2 regions of the Paenibacillus sp. NMA1017 genome follow, and region 1 is predicted to be linked to the other one. Evidence: riboswitches for the same ligand, from Rfam matches in the RefSeq annotation. Region 1 holds a riboswitch; the other holds the start of a gene.

Region 1 (7,987 bases):
ACTTCAGTACAAAATTTCATAACCATCCTGAGCCCTGATGAGATCGTAAAGCAAACCCAACAAGTGGATTATCGCATCATGGAGATTACAGGAATTAACCCTGCAACCTTTGGTGGCGCTTCGATGGACAAGAACGGAAACGATTCGAAATACTATTACATGTACAATAAACCGATCCAATTCGGCACGTATCAACTAACAAGAGTGAAGGAAGATCGTTTGGCCGTGTCCAGAGCTATCCTCTCCGGGGAGAGTATTGTACAAGACTGCTATATCAAAGGCGAACGGGTTCTCGTCAGTTACATACCTTTTTACCCGGCTAACCGTGAAGCCTATGTTATCCGTATTGTTATGAATTATGATACGATTACTTCTGTTATTTCCAAGCAATTGATAAGCTTAATCGCCATCTCCATTGTCCTTTTGGAGGTTGTAATCATTGGAAGCTATGTGCTGGCAAGTCTGTTTGTCCGCCCAATTCAGTCGATTCTGGGGAAAGTGAACGAGATGGCTGATGGTCATTTTGATACACGACTAGAAATAAAAGGTGGTCATGAGCTTGCACAGTTGGGTGAGCGCATCAATGCGATGGCCTACAACCTAGGGATGTACACGAGGAGACTCGAACAGATGTATGAAGAGAACCGTTCTGTAAAGGAGCATCTAGAATCGGTTATTAATCAGACGGCGGATGCGATTCATGTAACCGACGAGGAGGATCGCGTCGTTCGGGTCAATCATGCCTTTGAAGCTTTGTACGGCTGGACCAAGAAAGAATTGGTTGGTCGTAAGCTGGAATTTGTACCTCCGCAGCAACAGGAGGAGTATGAATTTCAGAAGAAGAGTCTGCTTCAGGGAGAGAGCATCGTATCAAGTGAGTCCCTTAGAATGCGGAAGGATGGAAGTACAGTAGAGATTAGTATGAGCACGTCGCCTATTCTGGATGAAGAAGGCCAGATTTTGGGGTTTATCTGCGTTTCGCGTGATATCACGGGTCGCAACCGGATGGAGGAGCTGTTACGCAGATCAGAGAAACTGACAACCGTCGGACAATTGGCGGCAGGTGTAGCGCATGAGATTCGTAATCCACTAACCACGCTACGTGGCTTTCTCCAACTACAGCAGCAAAATCAAGTGTTGAATATGAAACACAACGATATTATGATGTCTGAGCTGGATCGTATTAATTTGATCGTTAGCGAGTTTTTAATACTGGCGAAGCCACAGGCAGTGCATTTTCAGAAAAAAGATGTTCGCTATATTGTGAGCGACGTGATTTCTTTACTAGATAGTCAGGCGCATCTGCTGGGCATTGTATTCAACCTTCAGGTCACAGACGAGCCTGCCCTGGTATACGCTGAAGAAAATCAGTTAAAGCAGGTATTCATTAATTTACTTAAAAATAGCATGGAGGCTATGAGTAAAGGTGGTATCATCACGATTCGTTTGTTCTTGGAGGGAGAAAGCGTTAAAATCTTCATACGGGACCAGGGAACGGGCATTCCCGCAGAAATGCTGTCCAAGCTGGGAGAACCTTTTTTCACAAACAAAGAAACAGGTACAGGACTAGGACTTATGGTCAGCCAGCGTATTATACAGAGTCATAAAGGCACACTGGATATTGAAAGCACAGAGGGAGAGGGAACGACAGCCCTGGTGCAGCTTCCGATTGCTAAGCCGGAGTAACGGACTGGCGAGCAGGAGGAAGTGTGTTAGTAGAAATGGAGGGTACACAGGTTGCGCATTAACAAGTTTATCAGCGAAACCGGTTTTTGCTCGCGCCGCGAGGCGGACAAGCTGGTAGAGAGCGGCCGCGTGACGATTAACGGCGAAGTGGCTGTGCTGGGTAGTCAAGCGGAAGAAGGCGATGATGTTCGCGTGAACGGCAAGCCACTGCGCGAGAAGTCCGATCACGTCTATATTGCATTGAACAAGCCGGTGGGCATCACAAGTACCACGGAGAGCCACATTAGAGGCAATGTTGTTGATTTTGTGGGGCACCCGCAGCGGATATTCCCGATTGGACGCCTGGATAAAGATTCGGAAGGTCTCATTTTACTTACCAATGATGGAGACATTGTGAATAAGATTTTACGGGCAGAAGGCAAGCATGAGAAAGAATATATCGTAACAGTGGATCGCCCTGTCATACCATCTTTTGTACAGGGCATGTCCAGTGGTGTGAAAATACTCGGTCAGCGGACGCTACCTTGTGAGGTGACGCGTGTATCTGAGTATGTATTCCGTATTATCCTGACTGAAGGGAAAAATCGCCAAATCCGGCGTATGTGTGCAGCCTTCGGTTATGAAGTTAAAAAACTGCAACGGCTGCGAATCATGAATATTCGGTTGGGGTCCCTTCAGAAAGGTGCCTGGCGTGATCTGACAGAGGCTGAGAAGCAGGAGCTTGGCCAGATGCTCGATTATACGCTTAGCTAATGCCAGAGGGGCTTCGTATAGCCTACAGCGTATGATCCTCGTATCTGACAAGCCAGATTATAGGAAGCGCTAAACAAAAAGGCACCAGCTGCATAAAAATGCGGCGGTGCCTTTGTTCATATAACATATGCATAATCAACCTTCATTCGAGCTTGAGGTAGGACTGATGACTTGTGTCCCGTTCTGATATTTGCGGAGAACAGATATTTCAACACGACGGTTTTTGGCGCGTCCTTGACCATCTTGATTGCTTGCCAATGGACGATACTCGCCATAACCGATGGATACAAACTTGGTTGGATCGAGATCTGGATTGAGCAACAAGATGCGCAAGAAATTCAGAGAGCGCTTGGCGCTCAAATCAAAGTTGGACGGGAACTGGCTGTTGGAGATCGGTACATTATCCGTGTGACCCGATACGATAACATCATAGCCAGGGAACTGCTGGAGCATACTAGAGATGGACTTGGCCAACTTTCTCGCTCCCGGTTTTACTTCGGCTTGCCCGGATGAAAACAGGGCATTATCACTAATGGTGATCATCAGCTGTGATTGGTTCAGCTTGGTATTCAGCAGAGGTGACAGGCCGTTATTTTGAATGTATTGATCCATTTGTTTTTTAAGCTTTTTTAAATCTTCTTCTTCCCGCTGGGCAAGCTGTTTCTGCAGTTCAGAGGTAGAAGTAGCTTTCGATTTTAAGGGTTGTGACACTTGTTCTTTATTTTTGCCCATATCCATGGATTGTGACGACGGATTTGCGGCCGAGTGATCCAGCACGCCAGTGCCGCCACTAAAAGCTGCACTCAGGGATTGAGCCATAGTTTCAAATTTTTTGGCGTCGAGCGAGCTCATACCGAATAAGACAATGAAAAGAGCCAACAGAAGGGTCATTAAGTCGGAATATGGCAACAGCCAGCTTTCGTCAGCATGCTCTTCATGCGGTTCATGTCTCTTTTTACTCACTGGAATCGCCATCCTTCTGGGTCATCGTAGCCCGTTCGGTCGGAGTCAGGAAGATCGTCAGTTTCTGACTGATGGCAATCGTCGATATCCCCGATTGAATGGAAAGCAGACCTTCGACCATCATTAATTTAAGCTCCACTTCTTTTTTGGACAACCGTTTCAGCTTGTTGGACATCGGATGCCACAGGACATAACCTGTAAAAATACCGAGCAACGTCGCAATGAAGGCTGCTGCAATGGCATGAGAGAGCTTTTCCATGTCACTAAGGTCGGCTAGAGCGGCGATCAGACCTACAACCGCACCGAGTACCCCGAGCGTTGGAGCGTACATACCGGCTTGGGAGAAGATCAGCGCGCCAGAGCGATGTCGATCCTCGGTAGCATTGATATCCTCCATCAGAACGTCCCGTACGAATTCCTGATCATTGCCGTCAATAATCATTCGCATGCCGCCACGCATAAAGGGATCGTCGATTTCCTCTACCTTGGATTCCAAGGCGAGCAGACCTTCACGACGGGTAATAGATGCCCACTCGGTAAACGTACCGATGAGCTCTTTGCGGTCTAACAGTTTTTGTTCGGTGAAAATAACCTTGAACAGCTTCGGAATCCGTTTGATTTCTGCCATCGGGAAGGCCATAAATATACTCGCTGCCGTTCCGACGAAAATAATCATGTAAGCAGCGGGATTATTGACCAGATTGACGACCGGAGCGCCTTTTAAGATCATCCCGACGACCAGTGACAAAATCCCGAGCACAAGTCCGATAATGGTTGAAATTTGCATGATACACCTCATCCATGAGAATAGATTTTGAATCCTTTCATGCCGCCGGGGTCGTCCTTGCCCCAAGCGCGTCATTACAAGACGGATTATAGTATTTATCGACAAAACTCTCTTTTTTGTTAAGTGCGAATTTCCGGTATAATAAGGTGATTATGTATTGAATGGCGGAACCATTGGAGGAAATGGCATGGGAGTAAAGCATGGGCGTGAGTATGAACAAATTTTGAACGATTTGACAGAGGCTGTGGGACGCATCCCAGATAGCTATGAATTTTTTGAGATGGAAGCAGAAGATTGGGACAGGCTGGACCCAGCGGGACGTCAGGAAGTCAATGAAGCTTTGGCAGAAGACTTATTTTATGCACTGGGTACAGAGCCCACAATCACTGTAGGCAGTGGCGTTGTGATCTATGAGCCGGAGCAGCATCGTATCTATGTACTCATTGGGGACGAGGAGCTGACGTCAGTCCCTTTGATTTGAGGTCCGTCTTATGGATTTATCAACGGGGCCGTGGTAATATGTACACCAATATATCGTAGTTTTGGCCGTATTTAAGCGGTCGAAAGGCTTCCGTATAAACGGGGAGGAGTTCGTAACATGCCTTTTACACAAGAAGAGATTGAAGCACATCTGGAGAAACTGGAGGGCTGGGAACTGGAGGAAGGACGTTGGATCGTTCGGAAATATAATTTTTCCAGTTTTATGAAAGGGATTGCATTCGTGGATGAAGTTGCCGCTATATCTGAAGCATTCAATCATCATCCATTTATTACGATTGATTACAAGACCGTGACTCTACGTTTGACCTCTTGGGACGACGGCGGTATTATGGCCGTGGATATTAAGGAAGCCCAACAATATAATGAAGCTTTTGAAAAAATGCGCAGCAGTCATTGAGCTTGTAATGATCTGTCGTATGATGATAAAAGCGCCTTCGCTATACAACATCGCGGTTGTATGCCGAAGGCGCTTTTATCATAGAACCTGGGTTGGGTGCTCGGGACGATATACCATACAATAAAATGGTTTTTTGCCATCGGGAGTCTGGCGTTCATAGGTATCTGTAAGCTCAAATCCAGCCGCCTTGTAAGCCCGGATAGCGCGCCCATTCCAAGTGAGCACCTCTAGATCAATTTCATTCTTCGGATTGCGTCGTTGGGCTTCCTCTGCAATGGCACGGACAAAATCAGCGCCTTTGCCATGTCCGCATCTTTCAGGATGCATTCCAAGACCTAGCCGTGTCACACCAATCATAGGAAAATATTGAGCAAATCCCGTCAGCTTGTTCTCTTCATCCAGTACGGCAACATATTGCTCTTGGCGAAGCGCGGGACTTCCAAATTCGACTTCAAGCGCCTTCATTTGTTCCCAGGGGAGCCAACCGTATATATTATAAGGTGGATCATAGCGCCACTCACAGATTGCAGCCGCTTGATGCTCGTCCATCGGTACGATCCGATAGTTGGATATTGAGGCAGGCATGTGTTCCATCCTCCTTTTACAGGTACTTCAATCATTAACAACAGATTGTAGACAAGTTGCAGGGGAATGGCAAGCGTGTTTATTTCAAACCCAAGTCGGTTATACATTCAATAAGAAGGAATTACTGCTCATATGCTCCCCCAGCGGTGACGGTAAAACCGACGATGTTCGCTAAAACTGAAACCTTTTGTGGCTTCAGTTCGTCAGTTATGATAATAATTGCTGATGGTGTGGACATAAAAAACCGCAATTCGATTCCGGCCAGAATCAAATTGCGGCTAGGGTTAGCTTGCTGTGCGTTAGTTATTCTACGTTATCGTCATCAGGAATTTCTGAAGCTACAGAATGGTAAGCGTCTGTGCTCATAATTCTTTTTGCACCGACATAGCGGTTAGCGTAATAATTTTCGTTCAGTGAGCTAACTACTACACCACGTGAAGTCGAGGAGTGGGCAAATTTCCCTTCACCTACGAAGATACCTACATGGGAAATGCCTCTTCCTGTGGTGTTGAAGAACACCAGGTCCCCAGGTCTCATTTCATCGCGGGATACAGAAGATCCCATTTTGAATTGTGATCCGGATTGATGCGGAAGTTTAATTCCCAGTTTGTTGAATACATACATTGTGAAGCCGGAGCAATCGAATCCCTCGAGTGTAGTGCCTCCGCTTCTGTAGCTCGTTCCTTTGGCATCTTGAATGACCTGGTCCATCTTAGAGTCTGCATATGCACTGCCGCCACCGAATGTAAAAGATGTAAAGGCAATGGCAAGACCCATAGCTGCGATCGTTAGCTTCTTCTTCAAAAAAAATATACCCCTTCCAATGCCTGCGAGGTTAGCTTAAGGATTCGGTAGAAGGTTCCCCTATGACCACTCTGTTGCGAGATCAATTCACCCAAACTGGTTCCCCCGCTTCCTAGGTGCCAGGAATTAGGCTTAACTTAAGATGTGCACCTTGGAGAGCAGTATTCACAATAACGATATTTTTGAGATAAAGGTTACAATAAAGATTACAAAGTTGTTACTATCAGTTCACTGCGATTATTGTAACAAAGACGGCTGGCTTTGGCAAATGTTTCATTGCAAAAAGTTACAAAAAAAATCTGCTCCTAATGTCCCAGGAACAGATCTTGTTAACAGTATTCAGTTATGTGTCGTTTGCGCGGGTATGAATCAAGGTTTTTCGACAGACGGAAATGAAGTAAAAAACATAAAGGCAGGGATTAGCTTCTATTGGAGATATCGGTATGCCATAGTCTGTACTGCGAACTGATATGCCACAGCCTGACCAGACTAGTAACAAAATGATACGATTGCTGGAGAATGAGCGCCAGCATACCAGTCCAAATCATCGCCACGGTGCCAAATAGACCGAAGACCAGCAGCACACAAGCACCGAGCAAAAGAGATATACCGACAGCTGGGAGGAGCTGGCGAAAGAAGGCGAGCAGGGACGATAGTATGGCGTGACCACCGACAGTACCCAGTTGCATATACAGGATGCACTGCCGAATGAACCATCCGTATGCCATCCATCCCATGGCATAGGGCAACAAATGCAGCAGGTAAGAGGGAGATTGAAGCGTACCTGCTACAATAGGGTAGAGTCTCGGTACTATCCAAAAGGCGGGAAGCAACAGCAGTCCCAACTCGATGATGTAATACAACAGCGACGACATGCCATGGCGTTTCATACCCTTGAAAAAGGACAGGCTTTGCGGTTCAGTCGCATCGGTATGCAGGCTTTGATATATTCCGGCTCTAATGAAGGGAGTGATCAGTATGCGTAGTACAGTCGCCCCTAGCAGTATCCACAAATACACATGTACTTCCCGGCTGTCCATCAGAGCAATCTGGCTCTCCATCCAAAACAAGGTCTGTCCCAGCTCGTTTTGACCCTGATCAGGATAACGAAGCAATAGCGGGATAACGGCAGACTGCACCAGCCGATAGAGAAACACCCCCCATAGTAGTCGATACAGAAATAAAATGATAACGATATAGAATCGTATGCGCACCAGCGCCCAGCCCTCTTTTATAACAGTCCGCATCTATAGACACCTCACCATGACAGACTTCCAAGCAGTGTCTCCAACAGCTTGGTTACACTTACACTCCAACGGGTTTGTTGCTTTTCGTCCAATTCGGCTTTTAGGCTATTGTTAATATGCTTGTTCTCCAGTGCAATGGTATATAGAGGATCAAGGGTTACATAGGAAACGGGAGAAGTACTTTTGATCCGAAAAGTTGTGCTTTTGCCCGCGCCGTCCCAAGCCTTGAATATCGTTGTCCCATCCTTGAAGGTAAATTGGACG
Region 2 (7,987 bases), on a different contig from region 1:
GGCTATTTGCCGGGCGTGGCGGATGAATACGAAATCGGTGGCTTCGGTTCTGTGGAGCGGCCCGAAGAATACGAGCCCTTCTGGTTTCGGACCTTCCGGTTTGTGCAAATGGCCGTCGAAACCGGAGCGGAGCCGTTGACGATCGTCCGCTTGGGCTATCGCGAGACCGGATACCCGCTCGATGTGCAGACGAAGGCGGAAGCCTCTGATCCTTCGCTGTCCGGAATCTGGGACATCAGTGAGCGGACTTTGCGTCTTTGTATGCATGAAACCTATGAGGACTGCCCGTATTACGAGCAACTGCAATATGCGATGGACTCGCGCTCGCAAATTTTGTTCACTTATGCCATCGCCGCGGATGATCGGCTGGCGACAAAGTGCATCGACGATTTTTTCCGATCCCAGCGTTATGACGGCTTGACGAACAGCTGCTATCCTTCTACCGGCCCCAACGTGATCCCCGGGTTCTCCATTTACTACATTTTAATGATTCACGATCATATGATGTATTTCGGTGACCGGAAGCTGGTCGAGAAGCTGCTGCCTTCCGTGGAGAGAGTGCTCAGGTTCTTCGATGATCGCCTGGATGAAACCGGGTTGACGATGAAAACTTCGGAGGGAGGCATGGGGGATCCCTATTGGTCCTTCGTCGATTGGGTGAGGACCTGGGACAGAGGGGTTCCGAACGCGATTCGTTACGGTCCCGTCACCTTCGACTCGCTGTTATACCGGATGGGGCTGCAAGCGGCGGCGGATTTGGCCGGTTATTCAAATCGGCCTGATTTGGCGGCAAGTTTCCTGAAGAAAGCTGAAGGCATCAAACGTGCCGTGCTCGCTCACTGTGCAGGCAAGGACGGCCTGATTCAGGACGGCCCGGGATTTGAGGAATACAGCCAGCACGCGCAAGTATTCGCCGTATTGACGGATGTGGTTACAGGCCCTGAAGCCCGCAGGCTGATGGAAATCGCTTTGGCCGATGAGCACATGGCCAAGTGTTCCGTGGCAATGGCATATTATCTGTTCCGGGCGCTGGAGAAGGTGGGACTCTATGAACGAACCGATGAATTATGGGGCTTATGGAGAAATATGCTGAAGAACAAGCTCACGACGCTCGTGGAAGATGATGTCAGCGAACGCAGTGACTGTCATGCATGGGGGGCGGTCGTCCTGTATGAGCTTCCGTCTGTCATCTTGGGCGTAAGACCGGCGGAGCCGGGATATGCAAGTGTTCGCGTCAACCCGGTTCCCGGTTATTTGGACTGGGCGAAGGGCGAGGTCATCACTCCGAAAGGAGCCATCAAGGTCCAGTGGGCCAAAGGCGATGACGGAAACATCGATTTAAGCGTGGATGCACCGCCGGGAGTACGGATCGTTTGATCATCGGCACCTATTGAACAAGCTCTTGAATTTTTCCCTAGGGGAGATTCAGGAGCTTGGTTTGTTAAAAACAGAAATCGAGATAAAGAATCAAAAAAAAAGATATTTTTACAAGCTATAGCATCAATTTTACTGTATGTCATAGTTCGCAAAGATTTCTATAAACTTGTGGATCATATCTAGATTTTGAGTTTTAGGGCTGGTCTTGTTAAGCTCCCAGTTATGAATTGTCTTTTCATCAACTCCCATTCGTGCACTTAATTCTCGCTTGGTCAGACCATGATAATGTCTGTTTTTTTTATTTTCTCTCCCAAAGTGCCTTCCTTGCACTGAAGCAGCCTAAGCCTTCGAAATTGGATGACATTAAAGTAACGGCCTCTCACTAACAGATTGACTGCTGCTAGTTTGGTAGGATTAAACATGAAATATAAGTCGCTTGGCAGTAAGTGAGTGCTACAAAATTCTTCAACTTCGAAATGGACAAACCCGTTTCCCGCAAACAGCTAATGAAACGCAGCCACTCAATATGTTCTTCTTCATTTTTCAGCAAGGTGTCCAATCGTAAACAATTCTTTAGCCATTTGATTCGTCCTTTCAAACACGCTATCATTAATATATTTCATAGAGGATTGGGATTCAACTAACGGAGAACGTTAGCTCAATATTGCAGCGGCAGTCTAGGACTTTATTTTCTCGTCCAAGACTACCGCTGTTCTTATAGCTGGGACCAGTCTAATACTTTATTTTCTCTGGACACCTAATACGCCTGGAGCGGTGTGGGGAAGGTAGCGAAATAAAGGGTGTGCCTGATCACCATTGACATCTGTCTTGACGAACATCGGAAAGGTAACCCCGTAGTTGATCTGGCAAAACTCCGAAATTTCCTCACTGGAACCCGGCTCTTGTTTGGCGAATTGGTTGCTGGGGAATCCCAAAGGGAGTTCTTTTCCTTGCAGGGTTTTGGCGCCGTATTCATAAACGATTATGGTATCCCTTCTAATTCGATATTCTGCAATTAAATTGTAGGCAATTTAAAGAAGGGTTGCAAGTCTGGAAAAGCTGTATTAAGCCTTCAGCCGCTGTAAAATCGAATTTTGTTCAAAACAGTAAATCGCAACGCAAATGGAGCGAATTAAGGTGTTTCTTCTTATAAAAGCAGGTTCAATCGGTGTTTAGCTGGTACATATAGCGTATTTTCTTCTCTTTTTACAAAAAAAGGCCAATAACGCCTTACCTTACGCCAATATTGACATGCTTGTCATTTTCAAAAAGGGATGAAAAACAGAGATTGAAGGAGCTGTGAGAAGCATAATTGTATTGTAAGCGTTATTATTAATCTTCTATGCTCTAAAGGCCGATTTATAACCCCGCAGTTATGCTTTACAGTCTTCCATGCGCGGGTGTATGATTCAAGACGTAATTTCAAATTAACTTGAATGAAGCAACAACGAAATGTCTATAGCGCTGAATTTTGCAGTTGCAAAAGCGGGGGAACCAATCGAGACTGTACGGCTTCGGAAGCCGTGTGTCTCATGGGGTGAATTTTCCGGTCAAGTGCCAGAAATAGGGCGACTCTCACGTCCGAATCCGACAGCTAACCTCGTAAGCGTACAGGGAGAGGCAACAAACCGCCGTGTGCAGCCATGGTTTATTTTATCATGGATATGTAAGAAGCCGGAGGAAAGCCTTTTTCCTTCGGCTTCTTTTTGTTGTCTTTTTATACCGGGAGAGGAGCTACTGATGGAAGGTCGGTTAATTATTGTCACTGCACCGAATGAAGCGGGCAGAAGTTTTGTGAAATTGCTTATTTTCAAAAAATTGGCGTTTGCAGTTCTCACGAATAGCGCCCAGGAGGAACGACAACTCAAAAAAATGGGTGTGGAGCACATTGTCCGCATCAATACCATGCAAGCGGGAAAATGGAATTTTCCAAAAAAAGAAATTGGTAGTGTGTATTTGTTCGAGAACAGCTTGAATCTGACTTGCCGTTTCCTGCAAATATGTCGGCCACTAACATCGGAATCGATCTATGTTATTACGCACGGCTGTAATCCACAAGGAATTTATCGGGGATTGGGAGCGGACCATGTGATCTACACATTGAACGGAGAGGTGGGTTTTCTGCTGAACGGATAAGCACTTATAACATAGTTGTTTTATGATTTTATGATGAAATAAGAATGGCGATCTAAGGACCGAACGGAGGGTATAAACATGATGGATATATACATGCTGCTCGTCATGGCTGTGAGTTATGGAGTGATACTGCTGTTTGTACGCTGGTGTGATGCGCAGACCTCTAAAGGAGGACGAAGAGGATGATCGTTATACTTGGGCTTACGGCTATTGTATTTATGTATTTAATCTACGCACTCCTGAACCCTGAAAAGTTCTAGTTAGCTATAGGGGATAGAGCGGGTGGAACAACAGATCTGAATGGTAAGCATCATAAGTAGCAGGTTTTCGCAAACGTGTGCACATGTTTGGTGCTCTGAAGCAGGTCTGTTGTTCCAAACGTAGGAGCATTTTGGAGGAGGAATAGAGGATGGAGCTGCTTCAAATTGGAATTGTGATCGTCATATTGCTGCTCTTGGTAAAGCCAGTGGGCACCTATATGTATCACGTATTCTCGAATGAACCCAATCGGACGGATCGGATTTTTGGCGGAACAGAAAAGCTGATTTATAAGGTAGTAGGATTGAAGAAGCTGGAGAGCATGCGTTGGACTACGTATGTTATGAGTTTCATTGCAACGAATGTCGTTCTTGTGGCGATCAGCTACTTGCTGTTGCGTTTACAGGGAATGCTTCCCGGTAATCCGGTTGGAAACAGTAATATGGAAGCATCACTAGCTTTTAATACAGTAATCAGCTTTATGACGAATACGAATCTCCAACATTATAGCGGAGAAAGCGGGCTTACGTATCTGACACAGATGGCGTTCGTCACGATGATGATGTTCACTTCGGCTGCTTCCGGTTTTGCGGTTGCTGCGGCTTTTATGAGAGGATTGACGCGGCGCGGTGAAGGGATGGGCAATTTCTTTCAGGATTTTATTAAAGCCATCATAAGGATTTTTCTGCCGCTGGCCTTTGTGCTTACGCTGGTGCTGGTTGGATTGAAGGTACCGCAGACACTACAGCCTACGGCGGATATTACGACGCTGAGCGGAACACAGCAGCAGATTTCTATGGGACCCATTGCTTCTCTGGAGTCCATCAAGCATTTGGGGACGAACGGGGGCGGTTATGCGGGAGCTAACTCTGCGCATCCTTTTGAAAATCCAAGTCCTTGGACGAATGTGCTGGAAATTTTGGCAATGTGGGTAATGCCGGCTTCGTTGCCGTATACCTTTGGATTGTTTGCTCGTAATCGTAAGCAGGGCTGGATTATTTTTAGCTCCATGATGGTATTGTTTCTTATTTTTCTATCCATTACGTATGTGTCTGAGAAGACAGGTAATCCGTTAATCCAGACACTGGGTGTGGATGCTTCTCAGGGAAGCATGGAAGGGAAAGAGGTTCGTTTCGGCATTGGACAATCGGCTTTATTCACTGCGGTCACAACAGCGGCAACGACAGGTTCAGTCAATAATATGCATGATACACTAACTCCGCTGGGTGGCATGGCTGCTTTGGGAGAAATGATGCTAAACGTCATTTTTGGCGGCAAGGGTGTCGGACTGATGAATATGCTGATGTATGCGATTCTGGGTGTGTTTATATGCGGACTGATGGTCGGGAGAACTCCAGAATTTATGGGAAGGAAAATTGAAGGCAAGGAAATGAAGCTGATCGCGATTGCCATTTTGGTACATCCGTTTCTCATTCTCGCCCCAACTGCGCTTGCGTTTATGAGTCATTGGGGATACGATGCGGTCACTAACCCTGGCTATCACGGGTTAACTCAGGTGCTCTATGAATATGCGTCATCTGCCGCAAATAACGGTTCGGGATTTGAAGGTCTTGCGGATAACAACGTATTCTGGAACGTGACAACGGGGATGGTTATGTTCTTTGGACGATATGTATCTATGATTGCATTGTTGGCTGTGGCGGCTTCGTTGAATGCCAAAGCACCGACTCCAGTGACGACGGGGACACTGCGCACGGACAATAAGCTATTTGGAGCCATTCTGATCGGGGTCGTGCTGCTGATTGGTGCGTTGACCTTTTTACCTGTCATCGTATTGGGACCTGTTGCTGAATTTTTGACCATGTGAAGAAGAAAATGAGAATGGATGAACGGGGTGTTTGATCATGAAGGAACAACGCAAACACATGCTGGACAGAAGCATCTTGAAGCATGCGATCAAGGATAGCTTTATAAAATTAAATCCGATGATCATGATGAAAAATCCTGTCATGTTCGTCGTGGAGATCGGTACATTGGTCGTGCTGCTAATGTTACTGTTTCCCGGTTATTTTGGAACTGACAAGGAAATAGGCTTTAACCTGGCCGTGTTTGTTATTCTATTGTTTACGTTGCTTTTTGCTAACTTTGCCGAAGCGCTCGCGGAGGGGCGGGGTAAGGCACAAGCTGCCTCTTTAAAAAAATCCAAGCAGGATACACAAGCTAACAAGCTCATCGGAAATGACATTCAGGTGGTTAGCTCAACCGAATTGCGTAAGGGGGACGTGGTTGTTGTCTCTCAGGGCGAAATGATTCCAAGCGATGGTGAGGTCATTGAAGGTCTGGCTTCGGTCGATGAATCTGCAATTACGGGAGAATCGGCTCCGGTCATCAAGGAATCGGGTGGTGATTTTTGCTCGGTAACCGGCGGGACGCGGGTGGTCAGTGACCGGATTAAGGTGCGGATTACAACAGAGCCGGGCGAGACGTTTATTGATAAAATGATTTCGCTCGTGGAAGGCGCACAGCGGCAAAAAACGCCGAATGAGATTGCACTGAACACTTTGCTGATTAGCTTGACGATTATTTTTCTAATTGTAGTGGTTACGCTAGCGCCGATTGCCCGACATTTTAACATTGATTTGCCTGTTCCTGTACTGATTTCGTTGCTAGTCTGTCTGATTCCGACTACGATTGGAGGACTGCTGTCAGCTATCGGGATTGCCGGTATGGACCGGGTCACCCAGTTTAACGTACTGGCCATGTCAGGCAAGGCGGTAGAAGCTTCTGGGGATATCAACACGATGATTTTGGATAAAACAGGTACAATCACCTTCGGGAACCGAATGGCGAGTGAATTCGTGCCTGTAGTGGGCGTGGAGAAGGCAGAGTTAGTGAAGTGGGCAGCGATTAGCTCTATGAAGGATGAGACGCCAGAGGGACGCTCGGTTCTCGAATTGATGCGCAAACAGGAGCATACGTTGGATGCATCCTTGGCAGCAGGTGGAACCTTTATCGAATTCAAGGCGGAGACCCGGATGAGTGGTCTGGATCTGGCCGATGGACGAAAGGTACGCAAGGGCGCGGTGGATTCTGTTTGGCAATGGATCGTATCGCAAAACGGCAGTGTTCCAGCCGATCTGGAGGAAAAAGCGAATCAGGTAGCCTCTGAAGGAGGTACACCGCTGGCAGTCGCGCTAGATGATCAGATATACGGCATTATTTATTTGAAGGATACAGTGAAGCCAGGCATGAAGGAACGGTTTGATCAGCTCCGGGAAATGGGTATCCGTACGATCATGTGTACCGGAGATAATCCGCTGACAGCAGCTACAATTGCACGAGAAGCGGGTGTGGATGACTTTGTAGCTGAGAGCAAGCCAGAGGACAAAATCGCGGTTATCCGACGTGAGCAGGAACAGGGTAAGCTGGTTGCCATGACCGGAGACGGCACCAATGATGCACCTGCGTTGGCGCAAGCCGATGTAGGTCTTGCCATGAATAGCGGCACAGTCGCGGCCAAAGAAGCGGCTAACATGGTGGACTTGGATTCCGATCCGTCCAAAATTATTGAGGTGGTCGCGATCGGCAAGCAGCTGCTTATGACGCGCGGAGCATTGACAACGTTCAGCATTGCGAACGATGTTGCCAAATATTTTGCCATCATCCCGGCGATGTTCATGCTGGCCATTCCACAAATGGGGGCGTTGAACGTCATGGGGCTTGGCTCCCCGCTGTCCGCTATTTTGTCGGCGCTGATCTTTAACGCGGTTATTATTCCGCTTCTGATTCCGCTGGCCATGAAGGGCGTGAAGTATAAGCCGATGAGCTCGGATCGCCTGCTGGGACGGAATTTGCTGATTTACGGTCTGGGCGGTATGGTCGTACCGTTTGTCGGCATCAAGGCCATTGATTTGTTGGTGCATTTGTGGATTTAGCGCAGAAAGGGTGAACGACATGAGTGGTTTTTATCGGATGATGTCTGGACGCAGATTTGCTGCGCACGAAAAAGCCGAATCTGGAGGGCAAGATCATAATAAACGTACAGGGACAGGGACAGTGTCGGAAGGACAACCGGGGAGACAGGAGATGCGAGGAAGTACAGTTATTGGAGTGGCTTTGCGAACTTCAGTGCTGATGATTCTCTTGTGCGGTTTGGCATATCCGCTAGTCAGTACAGGAGTAGCGCAGGTTCTGTTTTCACAGCAAGCAAACGGCAGTATGCTCCATGACACAGAGGGGCGGGTGGTCGGCTCCG

What was found. Region 1 has a riboswitch for cyclic di-AMP ahead of AC5ELV_RS25285 (C40 family peptidase). Riboswitches for the same ligand answer to the same signal wherever they lie in the genome.
Region 2: linked by a shared signal. The riboswitch ahead of AC5ELV_RS04655 (hypothetical protein) and the one ahead of AC5ELV_RS25285 (C40 family peptidase) in region 1 are both predicted to bind cyclic di-AMP.

What each region holds. Positions count from the first base shown of each region.
Region 1 is NZ_JBZXYR010000019.1:11,032-19,018, forward strand. It holds gene AC5ELV_RS25250 (PAS domain S-box protein) at 1-1,686, shown strand, start outside; gene rluF (23S rRNA pseudouridine(2604) synthase RluF) at 1,738-2,439, shown strand; gene motB (flagellar motor protein MotB) at 2,575-3,402, opposite strand; gene motA (flagellar motor stator protein MotA) at 3,395-4,189, opposite strand; gene AC5ELV_RS25270 (hypothetical protein) at 4,377-4,670, shown strand; gene AC5ELV_RS25275 (4a-hydroxytetrahydrobiopterin dehydratase) at 4,788-5,087, shown strand; gene AC5ELV_RS25280 (GNAT family N-acetyltransferase) at 5,166-5,672, opposite strand; gene AC5ELV_RS25285 (C40 family peptidase) at 5,976-6,476, opposite strand; cyclic di-AMP (ydaO/yuaA leader) riboswitch at 6,482-6,619, opposite strand; gene AC5ELV_RS25290 (hypothetical protein) at 6,896-7,723, opposite strand; gene AC5ELV_RS25295 (M1 family metallopeptidase) at 7,735-7,987, opposite strand, start outside.
Region 2 is NZ_JBZXYR010000001.1:1,007,779-1,015,765, reverse strand. It holds gene AC5ELV_RS04670 (alpha-L-rhamnosidase-related protein) at 1-1,377, shown strand, start outside; gene AC5ELV_RS04665 (helix-turn-helix domain-containing protein) at 1,507-1,707, opposite strand; partial or broken gene AC5ELV_RS04660 (glutathione peroxidase) at 2,133-2,363, opposite strand; cyclic di-AMP (ydaO/yuaA leader) riboswitch at 2,830-3,002, shown strand; gene AC5ELV_RS04655 (hypothetical protein) at 3,118-3,513, shown strand; gene AC5ELV_RS04650 (potassium-transporting ATPase subunit F) at 3,696-3,773, shown strand; gene kdpA (potassium-transporting ATPase subunit KdpA) at 3,923-5,599, shown strand; gene kdpB (potassium-transporting ATPase subunit KdpB) at 5,637-7,667, shown strand; gene kdpC (potassium-transporting ATPase subunit KdpC) at 7,687-7,987, shown strand, end outside.